2 regions of the Bacillus vallismortis genome follow, and region 2 is predicted to be linked to the other one. Evidence: predicted binding sites of a transcription regulator. Region 2 holds the regulator's gene; the other holds the start of a gene.
What was found. The regulator NrdR, encoded in region 2, represses ribonucleotide reductase genes. The targets are predictions, from matches to a motif close to AACACNATATATNGTGTT.
Positions count from the first base shown of each region.

Region 1: nrdI (class Ib ribonucleoside-diphosphate reductase assembly flavoprotein NrdI) is a predicted target of NrdR. The motif match lies at 1,968-1,985, and genes of this name have one in related genera.

Region 1 covers NZ_CP026362.1:1,702,800-1,710,446, forward strand. Annotated here, with positions in the region: gene nrdE (class 1b ribonucleoside-diphosphate reductase subunit alpha) at 1-1,573, opposite strand, end outside; gene nrdI (class Ib ribonucleoside-diphosphate reductase assembly flavoprotein NrdI) at 1,533-1,925, opposite strand; gene BV11031_RS09335 (hypothetical protein) at 2,169-2,399, opposite strand; gene BV11031_RS09340 (YmzC family protein) at 2,479-2,751, opposite strand; gene hfq (RNA chaperone Hfq) at 2,946-3,167, opposite strand; gene miaA (tRNA (adenosine(37)-N6)-dimethylallyltransferase MiaA) at 3,207-4,151, opposite strand; gene BV11031_RS09355 (YmaF family protein) at 4,251-4,664, opposite strand; gene BV11031_RS09360 (hypothetical protein) at 4,755-5,003, shown strand; gene ebrA (multidrug efflux SMR transporter subunit EbrA) at 5,145-5,462, shown strand; partial or broken gene ebrB (multidrug efflux SMR transporter subunit EbrB) at 5,476-5,830, shown strand; gene BV11031_RS09375 (OsmC family protein) at 5,842-6,294, opposite strand; gene BV11031_RS09380 (poly-gamma-glutamate hydrolase family protein) at 6,369-7,076, opposite strand; gene BV11031_RS22940 (hypothetical protein) at 7,354-7,587, opposite strand.
Region 2 covers NZ_CP026362.1:638,823-646,469, forward strand. Annotated here, with positions in the region: partial or broken gene BV11031_RS03475 (aldo/keto reductase) at 1-75, opposite strand, end outside; partial or broken gene BV11031_RS03480 (winged helix-turn-helix transcriptional regulator) at 301-680, shown strand; gene BV11031_RS03485 (glyceraldehyde-3-phosphate dehydrogenase) at 885-1,907, shown strand; gene speD (adenosylmethionine decarboxylase) at 2,146-2,526, shown strand; gene nrdR (transcriptional regulator NrdR) at 2,796-3,254, shown strand; gene dnaB (replicative helicase loading/DNA remodeling protein DnaB) at 3,369-4,790, shown strand; gene dnaI (primosomal protein DnaI) at 4,818-5,753, shown strand; gene BV11031_RS03510 (TVP38/TMEM64 family protein) at 5,785-6,426, shown strand; gene ytxC (putative sporulation protein YtxC) at 6,505-7,341, shown strand.

The DNA.
Region 1 (7,647 bases), 1.1 Mb from region 2:
CTGTCGCATAGGTTGATCCTTCATATTGATCAAACGTTTCGCCCTTCTCTTTTGCGATTTCCGCAGAACGCTGGATGGAGTAAAAGTTCACCATCATAAAGAACGTGTTTGCAAAGTCGCGCGCTTCCGGGCTTTCATACGCAATGCCGTTTTGCGCAAGATAGCCGTGAAGGTTCATAGCGCCGAGACCGATTGATTTCATCGCTTTGTTCGCCCGTCTTACAGCAGGCGCATTGCGAATATCAGTCGTTTCAGACACGTGTGTTAAAGAGTCTGTCGCAAGCTTAACTGTCTTCTCGATTGATTTGTGCTCCATGACATTGAGAATGTTAAGCGAACCAAGGTTGCAGGAAATATCCAAACCGATTTCATCTTCTTCGTCATAGTCTGTATATGAAGAAACCTGAGATGCCTGAAGCACTTCAGAGCAAAGGTTAGAGAATTTCACCTTGGAGATATGGTTATTCGCATGCACTTTATTCACGTTGTCTTGGAACATGATGTATGGATAGCCTGATTCCGAACGAAGCATCGCCAGTTTCTCAAGCAATTTCCGCGGGTTGATTTTTTCCTTTTTCACCCGAGGATTGTCGACAAATTGGTCGTACATTTCGTTCATGTCCAGCTCATCCATGTGCTGGCCGTACTCTTTATAAATCGTGTGCGGATAAAATACGTAAGCCGCTTTGTCTTCGCGCGCAAGCTCGACGAACTTATCCGGAATGACAACACCGATAGAGAGCGTTTTGACGCGCACATCTTCATCCGCTGAAATCTTTTTCGTATCAAGAAAATCATTGATATCGCGGTGGAAAATGTTCAAGTACGCCGCTCCTGATCCTTGTCTTTGTCCCATTTGGTCAGCGTAGCGGAACGCGTTATCAAGAAGCTTCATGACGCCTACAACGCCTTTTGTGGCATTTTCAACATCTTTAATGGCTTCACCTTTGGCGCGAAGCTTGGACAAGTTAAGAGAAACCCCTCCGCCGAGCTTAGAAAGTTGCATGGAGATATCGATCGCTCGTGAAATGTCGTTTAAAGAATCATTGACTTCAAGCAAGAAGCAGCTCACCAGTTCACCGCGGCGTTTTCTGCCGGCGTTCAAAAATGTAGGTGTGCTCGGCTGATATTCCTGATTGATCATCAGATTCACATATTCTTTTGCTTTCTCCGTGTCACCGTTTGCGAAGAACAGCGCAACAATTGAGATTCGGTCCTCATAACGCTCGAGGATTTTTTTCTTGTCATTCGTCTTCAAAGCATAGTCATTATAGAATTTAAACGCACTCATGAAGGAAGGAAAACGAAACTTCTTAGCGTAAGCTGTCTTAAACACGTCTTTAATGTCTTCAAAAGAATACAGGCTTAAGAATTCCTCTTCGTAGTATTGGTTTTCAATCAAATAATCCAGCTTCTCTTTTAAATCGTGAAAGAACACTGTGTTTTGATTGATATAATCTACAAAATAGCTATGTACAGCCTCTTTATCCTTATCAAACTGGAATTTTCCATCTTTTTGGATCATGATTTCGTTATTTAACTGGATCCATTTTGGCACTTGATTTTGTGACAACTCTTTCTACCTCCTGAGTAAACAATTCAACGTCTTTAGATGTGCCGCTGAGTTCAAATTTGTGCAAGATCGGCACCTGATATTGTCTTGAAATGGTATCGGCGCTTTTTGCAAAGTTATCGCCCCATACTTTATTGCCGCTCGCAGCGACTCCTAATAAAAGATGGGCGTATTTTTCGAGAAATGATTGTGTTGATGCCGGTACCTGACCGAAGTTTGTCGTGTAGGTGACCAAAACAAACGGAGTGTCCAAGTGGTCAATTTCGTCCACCTTGCGTATCTGCTGAAAGCCGATTTTATTCACAAACCGCTGAACATTCCCTGTTTTCGAATCAAATATGATTTGTACCACGTTTTATCACGACCTATCAAAAAATATGAATCTCTCATCACTAACACTATATATAGTATACTATCCTCTAACAAAAACACAACATATAGATTTGTTTTTATGAAAAATTCATATTTTGATCAAATCAGGCAAATAGGCAGGCTCATTAGGGCCCAAAAAAGAGAGCAGAACGAGAATGGTCTCTCGTCCTACTCGGGGTGTCGTTTTTAAGCCGATGTATATCATAACATGAAAAAAAACTGCTTAGTAGTCTAGATTTTTTTTTCTTAAGCTATCACAGCATTTTTCACTCTCTACTGTTTCTTCTATTTCAACATCCGCACCGATTTCTTCTAATACCGCCTTCAATGCGCTGATAATTGACGCTTCTCTAATTAATTCTTTTCCGTTCACAATGATGCTTGTTCCATACTCATAGCAAGAATCATCTTCGCAGATTTCTTCCCAATGATTCACGATCACTTTATGCTTCATTTTTTCACCCTCTGTTTGATCTGTCTGTATTTAGTTTAGCGGGAAGCATTCGCTTTGTAAATTCGGATGCTTGTGAAATTTATTCAAGCTCATAATCAGAGTATTCTTTCTTCAGCTTTACCTCATTGCGGGACTCATCATACTCATAAATTTTGATATAGCCGTCCTCCATAACACCAAAATGATTATGCTCAAGAGGAAACGTGGTCGGCTGAGGCGTTTCATAACCTGAATTGCCGCTGTCTGTTTCGATGATGGTATCTTGATTCCCGCACGCCCCGAACAGCAAAAATACAGCTATCCACACAAGCGCTATCCTGATTCGTCTCAGTTCTGTCTCACTTTCAAACAAGGTTGCCGTCACCCCCGGATTCTTTTTTAATACATAATATACCATTTCAATTCACATATGTTGATCTCATAAAAAAAGACCGTGCCTTGGCATGGTCTGCTTACAAATTGTCGAATCGAAATTGGATGATGTTAAAAAACGGCTGCCGGGATTTCCCGACAGCCTTCGCATGCATTAACATGTTGATTTTTGATCTATTCGAGTTCAAGCTGGACGTTTTTTTGCGGCGCAAACGTTGAGATCGCATGTTTATATATCAGCTGCTGCTTCCCTTCTGATTCCAGCAATACGGTAAAGTTATCAAAACCTTTTACCTGGCCCCGCAACTGAAAGCCATTCAGCAAAAAAACAGTGACATACGTATTTTCTTTCCGGATTTGATTCAAAAACTGATCCTGAATATTAATCGGTTTCATGTTTCGTCCTCCTTGATTCTCTATATCATACAGTTTCGATTAAAGTTCGAGTTTTCCTGCTATATGTGTGAAAATTTCCTTTTTTTTCAGCTCCATATCAACGGGCGGTGTCATATCGAACCAGGTAACCTGCATTTTGTTGCGAAACCATGTCAGCTGGCGTTTCGCATACCGCCTTGAGTTCTGCTTTAGTTGAGCGACGGCATCAGAAAGTGTCACAAAACCATCAAAATAGGCGTATAGCTCCTTATAACCTATCGCCTGAATCGATTGACAGTCTCTCACATTCCTGTCGTAGAGGCGCTTTACTTCCGGAAGAAGACCTGCCTCCATCATCATGTCGACCCGCTGATTAATTCTTGCATACAGCGTCTCTCTATCCATCGTCAGCCCGATTAACACTGCATTGTACAGGAGTTCTCGTTTTTGCCCCTTCAAATGCTGAGACATCGTTTTTCCAGACGTATGTAAAATTTCCAGGGCGCGAATAACCCTTCTTGTATTATTGGGATGAATCGCAGCTGCTGCTTCTGGATCTGCCGCAGCAAGTTTGGCGTGAAGAAAATCAGCGCCTTCCCGCTCAGCAGCCATTTGCAGGCTCTGCCGAAACTCAGGATCGTTCGCCTCTTCCGTAAATGTATAATCGTAAAGCACAGATTGTATGTAAAGCCCTGTACCGCCGACAATCATCGGAAGCTTTCCTCTTTTTGCAATCTCAGTGATTTTGTTTCTCACTACGTTTTGATAATCTGCGGTGGAGAAAGAATCTTGGGGATCTAAAATGTCAATCAGATGATGGGGCACTCCCTCCATCTCCTGTTCGGTGATTTTAGCTGTTCCAATATCCATCCCTTTATAAACCTGCATTGAATCTCCGCTGATAATTTCAGCGTTCAAGGATTTAGCCAGCTGAATACTTAAATTTGTTTTCCCCACTGCCGTCGGTCCGACTAAAATGACAACGGGCTGCTTTGTATTATTCAATATGTATCACTCTCTTTTATCAATCTCCCCCCATTATAGCATTCATCATGTATAACCACCTATCCATTTTGCCCTTTTTTTGCATCGGTAAACATCCTTCTACCAGCCGAGCGGCTCATTGCCGACGATTTCTCTCGTCCTTCCTTTCAGGACATGCCGATGCGTTTTCTTTTCGTCATCACCAGAAGCATATACAACGCCTCCGTACTGGATCTCAATCGGTTCGTTATAGGCCAGATACGTTGCTTCTTCGATTTTATGATAATGAGTGCCGTCAGTACGAGGAATCGCAGGACCCGAGATTCCGTAATACCGGTGAAAATGACCGTTTTCAAAAGATGTAATCCCTGAAAAATAGTGTGTATGCTGATCGGTATTCGATCCGTTTGCCGGCTGTGTAAACCCTTCAATAAGATGATAATGCCCCTGTTCCCTCGTCGTTTTGGCATGATAAGTGTGTACGTGAGGCGGCGCTTTTGACCAGTCAGATGGATACAGGCCCAATATGTTCACATCCCTTCCATTCCCTCAATTCGCCCAATCAAATCCCGATAGGCTGAATACACTGCATCATCTACACTTTATGACAGGAGGAAAGAAAACATGAATGAAGTAGATCATTATTTTACTGCTGCAGATACAAGGATCATTGGAAGACCTTTCGGATTCGGAAGACCATTTGGGTTTGGAAGACCTGGATTTGGCTATGGATTTGGTTTTGGCCGGCCATTTGGCTTTTTTGGGGGACCGTTTATCGGCGGCCTTGCAGGCGGGCTTATAGGAAGCGCTTTATTTAATCCTTATTTTTATGGCGGTTATCCCTATTATCCTCCATATCCTTATTACTATTAATGAAAAAAGAGGCCTCTTAAAAAGAGGTCTCTTGTCTGTGAGTAAAATGAATCTCTTGACTGGCCGTTAGGCATGCACTACTATTTTTCTAGCTGACGATTTTATAATCTCAAAACAAATTTGAAGTGAGGAGAATTCACAATGTTGTTAGGATACATATTCCTCACGATTGCTATATGCTCAGAATCACTTGGTGCGGCTATGCTGAAGGTGTCTGACGGCTTTAAAAAGTGGAAACCCAGCGTCATGGTCATAATTGGCTACTTCATCGCCTTTTACATGCTGTCACTCACCTTAAATCACATCCCCCTGAGCCTCTCATATGCGACTTGGAGCGGTGTGGGCACGGTGCTGACAGCTGTGATCGGAGTGAAATGGTTTAAGGAAGAACTGAATGTCAAAGGGCTTATCGGCATTCTTTTATTACTATCGGGAGTCGTGCTACTTAATTGGCAGTAAAGGAGTGATCATGATGAAAGGATTGATTTACTTGGCTCTTGCCATTGTATTTGAGGTTTTCGGGAGTACCATGCTGAAGCTTTCAGAAGGATTTACACAAGCCTTGCCCATTGCCGGAGTCGTTGCTGGATTTCTTTCTGCTTTTACCTTTCTAAGCTTTTCTTTAAAAACCGTTGACTTATCTAGCGCGTATGCGACATGGTCGGGTGTTGGAACGGCGCTTACAGCCATTGTCGGATTTTTGCTTTTTGGCGAAACCATCAGTTTAAAGGGAGTGTTCGGACTCATGCTTGTCATTGCTGGCGTTGTCGTGTTAAATCAGTCGAAAGCCCCTGCTAAAGAAAAAAAAACAGACGGTCTGTGAGTGACCGTCTGATTCTTATTCACCAGCCGGTTTTACAGAGGCTTCCAGCTTCAGCTCGACATTTCCTTGAATGGCGCGTGAAATCATGCAAGACGACTCCGCCTTTTCACAAAGCTTGTGCGCCAAGGCGACATCCTCTTGTGAAGCATCCTGTTTGAGGACAACGGAGGGACGGTGAATAATTTTTTTGTATGTAAAGACTCCTTTGGTGACGTCGACAACGCCTTCTGACTCCATCTGCAGGTCTTCTTTTTCCAGCCCGCTTCTTTCCATCATCGCAGCGAGTGTAATAATGTAACAGGTCGCAGCCGCCCCGAGAAGCATTTCATCCGGGTTGGTCCCCTCTCCCGGTCCATCCATTTCTTTAGGAATGGAAATAGATGTAACCAGGTTCCCGCTTTCGATCGTACCAACGTCGTTGCGTTTACCCGGCCAGTTTGCCTTTAAATAAAAATGATGGTCTGCCATCGTCTATTTCGCCTCCTTTTATCATCCTATTTCAGTCTACTGGTCTTCTCTTCTTTTGTCTCCTGATCTGCTTGTTACGAATACTCTTTTTCAAGGACACTGTTGATCGCACGGACATAATCATAAAATTCATTGTTCTTTGTGTATTTCCTATTTTTATAATAAAAATCATCGAAAAAAGCCTCTCTCTGCTCGCGGCTAATTTCCAGCTGGATACTAAGCCCCGTTTCCCCTTTGTTGTTAATGTTATCTGCACTTAATCCGGCAAGGCCGCTTTTAGATGACGCTAACTCAGCGGAAAACCCTCTTCTCTCAAGGGCCCTTACCATCATTTTCGCTCGCTTTCGATCTGTGCCTCCAACAAGTGTATGCTTGTTCTCCCCTTTATATCCGTGAAAAGCCACAACATATTGATGCTCCTTGATTTTCTTTTCAGCCAATGGCTCGTCAAAGTTGGTGCTTGTAATGTGCAGCGTTTGGTTATCCTGTGACTTCAGCCCTTCAAACAGGTATGTAGAGTATTCATTATTGAAATACCGCACAAGCTCGCTTACTCCGCCTTCAATTCTGCCGCCGTGCGGAGACATAATTAACACTTTGCTTCCTTTTTTCTCATTATAGGAAATATCATAATCAGCCGGGCTCTCTTTCTCTGCCAAGCTGCTGAAATTTGAATATGTATCTGGCTGATCAGATGGTTCAGGTTCTAATGAGTAATGAACGTATTTCAGAAATAAGACAATGGCTAAGACTAATATGACATTTAATAGAAATCTTCTCATGTTTAACTCCTTTCATAAGAATGGCACGGTTCATTATATGAGGTTTAGCCAATAGGTTTTATCTTACCATTGTATACGCTATATCATCAGTGAAAAAGTTCCCGGTTTCAAAAAATCAATTGATTGTCACAGTTCATAGCGGTTCATTTCAAATATGAGTGAAAAAAGATTGAGAGAAAAGACAAAAAAGGTAGGAATAACCTCACTTGGCAATTACATGTATAGAGGTGTAAGGAGGGTTTTATTAGCGGCTGTCCGATTGCTGAGACGGACAGCCTTATCGGCCTGCCAAATAAAGGTCTTGTTTATTTGTTCTTACAAAGTCACAGGAGAGAATCGAATCTAACAAAAACGTTCTGATCTGTTGTTTCGAAAAACAAAAAGCTTTAATTTGCGTTTTGCTTTTCTGTCTTACAATAATTGTTCTCTTACTGATCGTTCCGTCTTTCTTCATATATATAATGCTGATTGGTATTTGGCTTTCCAAAGACCGATGTAAGAAGAAATTCATACAGCTGCTCTCCCCTTGCCAGTTTGATATAACAACATTATAATACGAACACACGTTCCG
Region 2 (7,647 bases):
GGATGCCTTTTTTTTGCAGTATGTCATCAGCTCTTTTTATTTAAGGTGCGGGTGAAATTCCATTTGATTGATCATAGATCAGAAGTGGCGGGAATGCTGCTTTTTTTGGCTGAAGTCATCATGTTCCTCCTTTGTATGATGTGTTGTATGATTGAAATTCTGCCGAGCAAGCTATATAAATAAAAAAGCAGATTCAAATCAGCCGGCAAATGTGATTATGAAACATATCGTTAGGAAAGAAAAGTACGTACTTTTAAGTGCTGTATTCACTTTTTGGTGCCTGTAAGGAGAATGGATTGTATGGGGAAGGGGAAATATAACATTTCTGTTGAAGCGACTCTTGAAGTGATTGGCAGGAAGTGGAAATTCGTTATTTTATGCCATCTGACGCACGGAAAAAAACACACGAGTGATGAAAGCGCCTGATGCCCAACATCACGCAAAAAAAGCTGACCCAGCAGCTGCGTGAGCTGGAAGTGGACGGCGTTATTAACCGGATCGTGTACAATCAGGTGCCTTCCAAAGTGGAGTACGAGCTCAGCGAATACGGCCGCAGCTTAGAAGGGATTTTAGATATGCTGTGTGATTGGGGGGCGAACCATATTAACAGAGTGTACGAGGATACATTTTCAGTGCTAGAAGAAAGTGTGCTCAATGATAAGTTGAGTCAGGAATCATAAACAATGGGGGCAGTCAGTGCGAAGCGCTGGCTGCTTTTTGATTCTCAAACTAAATTTGTGTGCAAGAAAATATATCGTGCATCATAAATTAGCGTTGTAATCGTTGATTTTTATCAATATGTACTGGCGAATTCATTTTAATGTGTTATACTAATTAAAGATGATAACAAATTAGGATGGCATAATTGATAAGGGGTGTCCAACATGAAGGTAAAAGTAGCGATCAACGGGTTTGGAAGAATCGGAAGAATGGTTTTTAGAAAAGCGATGGTAGACGATCAAATTCAAGTAGTGGCCATTAACGCCAGCTATTCCGCAGAAACGCTGGCTCATTTAATAAAGTATGACACAATTCACGGCAGGTACCACAAAGAGGTTGTGGCTGATGAAAACAGCCTGATCGTAAATGGGAAGAAAGTGCTTCTGTTAAATAGCCGTGATCCAAAACAGCTGCCTTGGCGGGAATATGAGATTGACATTGTCGTGGAAGCGACAGGAAAATTTAATTCGAAGGATAAAGCGATGGGCCATATAGAAGCGGGCGCGAAAAAAGTCATTTTGACTGCTCCGGGAAAAAATGAAGACGTTACCATAGTGATGGGAGTAAATGAGGACCAATTCGACGCCGATCGCCATGTCATTATTTCAAATGCGTCATGCACGACAAACTGCCTTGCGCCTGTTGTAAAAGTGCTGGATGAAGAATTTGGCATTGAAAGCGGGCTGATGACCACAGTTCACGCGTATACAAATGACCAGAAAAATATTGATAATCCCCACAAAGATTTGCGCCGGGCGCGCGCATGCGGTGAATCCATCATTCCGACGACAACAGGAGCGGCAAAGGCGCTTTCGCTCGTGCTGCCACATCTGAAAGGAAAGCTTCACGGCCTTGCCTTGCGCGTCCCTGTTCCGAACGTCTCATTGGTTGATCTCGTTGTCGATCTGAAAATGGACGTAACCGCTGAAGAGGTAAATGAGGCATTTAAACGTGCTGCCAAAACGTCGATGTACGGTGTTCTTGATTATTCTGATGAACCGCTCGTTTCGACTGACTATAATACAAATCCGCATTCAGCGGTCATTGACGGGCTTACGACAATGGTAATGGAAGACAGAAAAATAAAGGTGCTCGCTTGGTATGATAACGAATGGGGCTACTCCTGCAGAGTCGTTGATCTGATCCGCCATGTAGCGGCACGAATGAAACATCCGTCTGCTGTATAAAATAAGGTCATGGACGCTTTTTGAAGAAAAAACCCTTAACAGCATATTTCTGAAAAAACGCACCTTGCAAATTAGACTTAAACACAGTATACTATTTTTCGTGAACTTCTTGCTTGAGACTGTTTCGGAATTACTTAAAGGGTTAGGACCTCTCCGGACTAACTTTCCCCCGTGGTAAATGGCCGACCCAGTTGTTGGAATTTCACTTTTTAATTCTTGTTAAGGGGGGTCCATGACTATGGAAACAATGGGGCGTCACGTTATCTCCGAGCTATGGGGATGCGATTTTGATAAGCTGAATGACATGGATTTTATTGAAAAAACGTTTGTAAATGCTGCTCTAAAATCAGGTGCTGAGGTGCGCGAGGTTGCATTTCACAAATTTGCACCGCAAGGCGTAAGCGGAGTTGTGATTATTTCTGAATCACATTTAACGATTCACAGTTTTCCTGAGCACGGATATGCGAGCATTGATGTTTATACTTGTGGAGACTTAGATCCTAATGTCGCTGCTGACTACATCGCAGAGGCATTACATGCTGATACAAGAGAAAACATTGAAATACCAAGAGGAATGGGGCCTGTGCAAATTAAACAGGCACAAGCGAAAGTACTATAAAAGGAAACACGAACACAAAGGGAGCAAGCTAGAAAGCCGTTATGCGCTTTTTAGCTTATGCTCCTTTTATTTTTTATAAAGAAATAAAGCTGTCAGCTTTTTCTTTTTTCTTTTTTTTTGTAAAATAGAAAGAGATTTTCACAAACCACCTGATGCTGTAGATACAGCTTTACACAACGGCTCTCCCGACAGATGTCACATCTATTTTAAAAAGGCGGAGGCTGCCGAAAATACATTCCAGGGAACGAAATAGTTGGGAGCTGATTTTATTGAAATGTCCTTCATGCCAGCATAACGGTACGCGGGTCCTAGATTCACGTCCTGTTGATGACGGAAAATCCATTCGGCGAAGACGGGAGTGCGAATCCTGCCATTACCGGTTTACCACCTTTGAGAAAGTGGAGGAAACCCCGCTTATCGTCGTGAAAAAAGAAGGCGTGCGGGAGGAATTCAGCAGAGAAAAAATGCTGCGCGGCCTCATAAAAGCATGCGAAAAAAGACCTGTTCCACTCAAAACGCTTGAAGACATGTGCTTTGATATTGAAAAAGAACTTCGCAATCAAGGCTGCTCTGAGGTGAAAAGCGAGCTCGTCGGGGAAATGGTCATGGATCGGCTGGCTAAGATTGATGAAGTCGCATATGTGCGGTTCGCGTCAGTCTATCGGCAGTTTAAAGATATAAACGTCTTTATCGACGAATTAAAAGACTTAATAAAGAAAGAGCGGTAAAAGAGCTAAGAGGATTCTTCTAGCTCTTTTCTCATGTGCAAAATTGGCATTTGATAGATATGCGAAACGGTGTAAAATGAAAGGTAGAAACAAATTCGGAAGGTTTGAGAATGTATGGCTGACTATTGGAAAGATGTACTGCCTGTAGATCCGTATGTGGTCAAAAGCAGATCGATGCTGCAGGATATAGACAGACAAATTATCACACAACTGTATCAGCCCTTAATCGGCCCTGTTGCATTCTCACTTTATATGACATTGTGGGGAGAGCTGGAACAAAACCGTCTGTGGGGCGGCGAGTCCACACATAGACAGCTGATGGGGATGACACAGTCTAACTTAAAAACAATCCATCAGGAACAGGGGAAGCTCGAGGGCATCGGATTGCTAAAAGTATATATGAAAGAGTCCGAGCGGCAGGAGCGCCTCTTTATATATGAAATCCTTCCGCCGCTCAGGCCAAATGAGTTTTTTGAAGACGGGATGCTGAATGTTTTTCTGTATAATAGAGTCGGAAAAACAAAATACCAGCAATTAAAACAATTTTTCACGCACCCCGCCGTTTCAGAAGATGCCAAAGACATTACGCGTCCGTTTAATCATGCGTTTGAATCACTGCAGCCGAGTGAATGGAAGCTTACATCTGATATGGAGGAAACAGTGAGACTTGCCCCGGGCACAGAATATACTTCTGTCGGACAAGCTCCGTCCTACACCATAACAGAGGATGTGTTTGATTTTGATTTGTTTTTAGCGGGTCTTTCTGAGACGATGATTCCGAGAAAAGCGATGACCCAGCAGGTGCGGGACACAATCAAAAAGCTTTCTTATCTGTACGGAATAGATCCGCTGCAGATGCAAAATGTTGTGATGAGCGCGATTGATGAACGTGACGTGATTACGTCGGAGGCTTTAAGAAAAGCGGCCAGCGACTGGTATCAAATTGAAAGAAACGGACAGCTGCCAAACATCGTGGAAAAAACACAGCCGGTGCATCTGCGTGAGGGCGAAAAACCGGCGGAAGAGGATTCGTTGGACGGGAAGCTGATCGCCTTGCTGGAGACGATTTCTCCGAAGAAGCTTTTGCAGGACATTGCCGATGGAACAGAGCCGTCAAAAGCAGATCTGAAAATCATAGAAGAAATTATGTTTGAACAAAAGCTCGAGCCAGGCGTTACAAATGTGTTGATTTATTACGTCATGCTGAAAACCGACATGAAGCTGTCGAAAAACTATATCCAAAAAATCGCCTCGCATTGGGCCCGCAAAAAGGTGAAAACGGTCAGAGAAGCGATGAGGCTCGCGATAGAAGAAAACCGTCAATATCTTGAATGGGCTGAAGGGAAAACAAATCAGCCTTCAAAACGAAACCAAAAAGTGATTCGCGAAGAAAAACTTCCTGATTGGATGAAAGAAAAGGAGACAGCGTCCGATCCAGAATCCGGACAGCAAAAGCTGCAACCGCAGGATCTGGAAGAACAGAAGAAAAAGATGATGGAAGAAATGGAAAAACTCAAAAAATACTCTGCCTATTAAAGACAGAGATGCGGGGTGAAGGAATAGATGGAACCAATCGGCCGTTCCCTGCAGGGCGTAACCGGCAGGCCGGATTTCCAAAAACGTCTTGAACAAATGAAGGAAAAGGTCATGAAGGATCAAGATGTTCAGGCATTTTTGAAGGAAAACGAAAACATAATTGACCAAAAAATGATCGAAAAGAGCTTGAATAAGCTTTATGAATATACCGGGCAAAGCAAGAAATGTTCTTATTGTTCGGAAGATGAAGATTGCAACAATTTGTTGGAGGGCTACCATCCGAAGCTTGTTGTCAATGGCCGGTCTATTGATATCGAGTATTATGAATGTCCGGTTAAACGGAAGCTCGATCAGCAGAAAAAACAAAAATCCCTTATGAAAAGCATGTATATTCAGCAGGATCTTCTCGGGGCGACTTTCCAGCAAGTTGATATAAGCGATCCGAGCAGGCTTGCGATGTTCCAGCATGTAACGGATTTCCTGAAAAGCTATAATGAGACGGGAAAAGGGAAAGGACTGTATTTGTACGGAAAATTCGGAGTAGGAAAAACGTTTATGCTCGCTGCGATCGCCAATGAGCTCGCGGAAAAAGAGTATTCTTCGATGATCGTCTATGTGCCCGAATTTGTGAGAGAGCTTAAGAATTCGCTGCAAGACAAATCTTTGGAAGAGAAGCTCAATATGGTTAAAACAACACCCGTATTGATGCTTGATGACATCGGAGCAGAATCAATGACGAGCTGGGTAAGGGATGAAGTCATCGGAACAGTGCTCCAGCACAGAATGTCTCAGCAGCTGCCGACTTTCTTTTCGTCTAATTTCTCACCTGACGAGCTGAAGCACCATTTTACGTACTCGCAAAGGGGAGAAAAGGAAGAAGTGAAAGCCGCAAGATTAATGGAGCGAATCTTATATTTGGCTGCTCCAATCCGCCTGGACGGAGAAAACCGCCGACATCCGTAAACTGCGGTTCAAAGGGGAAGGAACTGAGGGTATGAAACGAAAAACGGCTGTTAAATGGCTGGCAGTGCTTGCAGGTGCTGGTTTAATCTTTTGGGGAAATAAAACGTATTTGAATCTCTCGCCGAAAGAGATCAGGATATGGGTATTATCGTTCGGGGGCTTTGCACCGCTGATATTTATTGGAATATCCATCTTCAGACCTTTTGTGTTATTTCCTGTATCTGTTGTTTCTATAGCGGGAGGACTTGCGTTTGGCCCGCTTCTCGGCACGCTTTACACATTATTCGGTTCAATGTGCGCTGCGGCTGTCTCGTTTTTTGCCGCCGGTTTGTTTGCGGGAAAAAAGAACGGCCAGTACGAAAAGCTGGAAGCGATTCAGAAGCAGATGGAGGACAATGGATTTTTTTATATCTTGCTTTTAAGAATCCTGCCGATTAATTTTGATTTCGTCAGCTATGCGGCAGGCCTTTCCAATGTCAAAAAGCTGCCGTATTTTTCGGCAACGGCCGCGGGAATCATCCCCGGAACCATTGCGCTGAATGTGCTGGGAGCGAGCGTTTTAACTGGGAATCAGCCGGCTTTCTTTATGGTGCTCGCTTTGTATATCATTTTTGTCTCGCTGCCGTTTCTCTTCAGAAAGAAAATGCAAAACTTGTTCCAAGAATCAAATTAAGATTTGCCAATGACCTTTACGTCTATTTTGAAAACATCCCCCATATACTTGTAACAGATGCCGTAAGGGGGGACAAACATGCTTGAAATAATCTTTGAAGATGACCATGACGCAGCTGCTTTTTTACATCTCATTCAGCATTCGGATGATCGGAACAATATCATTGTCCGTGAAGGCATACGGAACATCGAGATTGAAAAAGCGAAGCCGGCTTTCTCTATTCAGCGTTTTATGGAGCCGATTCTGGTCAAATTTTTTTTAGAATGCAAAGAAGACGAGCATATGCTGTCGTTGATTGAGGGAACATACTGTTTCACCGATCTGGATGAACAACAGCAAATCCTTCAGCTCGCACACAGTATTATTGAAGGCGAAGCGGACAATCTTCCGTTTGAGCCGATAAAGCTTTCTCGGAAACAGGCTATTTTAGATGAACTCCAAACGATCTGTTTAGAAGAAGGGGTATTTTCCATTCGTTCCTTTCAGACATTCCGGCTTGGACAATACTACAAGCAGTTGAGAGACATTACGGAAACGGCGATAGATGAATATAAGATGGAACAGGAATATCAAAACTTTATTCAAACACTCAGAGACTATGTTACAGCCAAACAGCCGAGAATCAAAAAGGTGCATATTGTCCATGACGGTTCTTTTACAATATGGGAGCTGCGCTATGTGCCGGAACGGGAAAAAATGAAATACATAGACAGGCGGTTTGTCAGGGATCATCCTATGTACATTGATTCTCATTTAATCGCGCCGTTAATCTCCATTGCGCCTGATGAAGTGGTGCTTTATACCGACCAGCCCGAGCATATGATGGCAAGGACCATTCAAAACGTATTTCAAGAGCGAATGGAAATGTTTCCGCTGCATGCTTTTTCAGCCGCTGAAATCCCGGTAAAGCAATAAGAAGGATAAGGGCCGGCAGCCTGTATATATAGGGCTGTCGGTTTGAAAAAAAGGCAATGCGATCGTGTTGATTTTTTGGAATGAACAATTTATAATACATAGGAGATTAAGAAAGACACACGTATTGATAAGGACATGAAGGAATGATACCGGCTCAAAGAGAGGGAAGCCCCGGCTGTAAGCTTCCCAGCTAAGGACCATTCGCTTTACCGCCTTTGAACTTCAGCTGTGAACCCCTTCATAAGGAGCAGTAATAGCTGACGGGAACTCCCGTTACAGAGATTAGAGCCGTATGTGCCGAAGGAT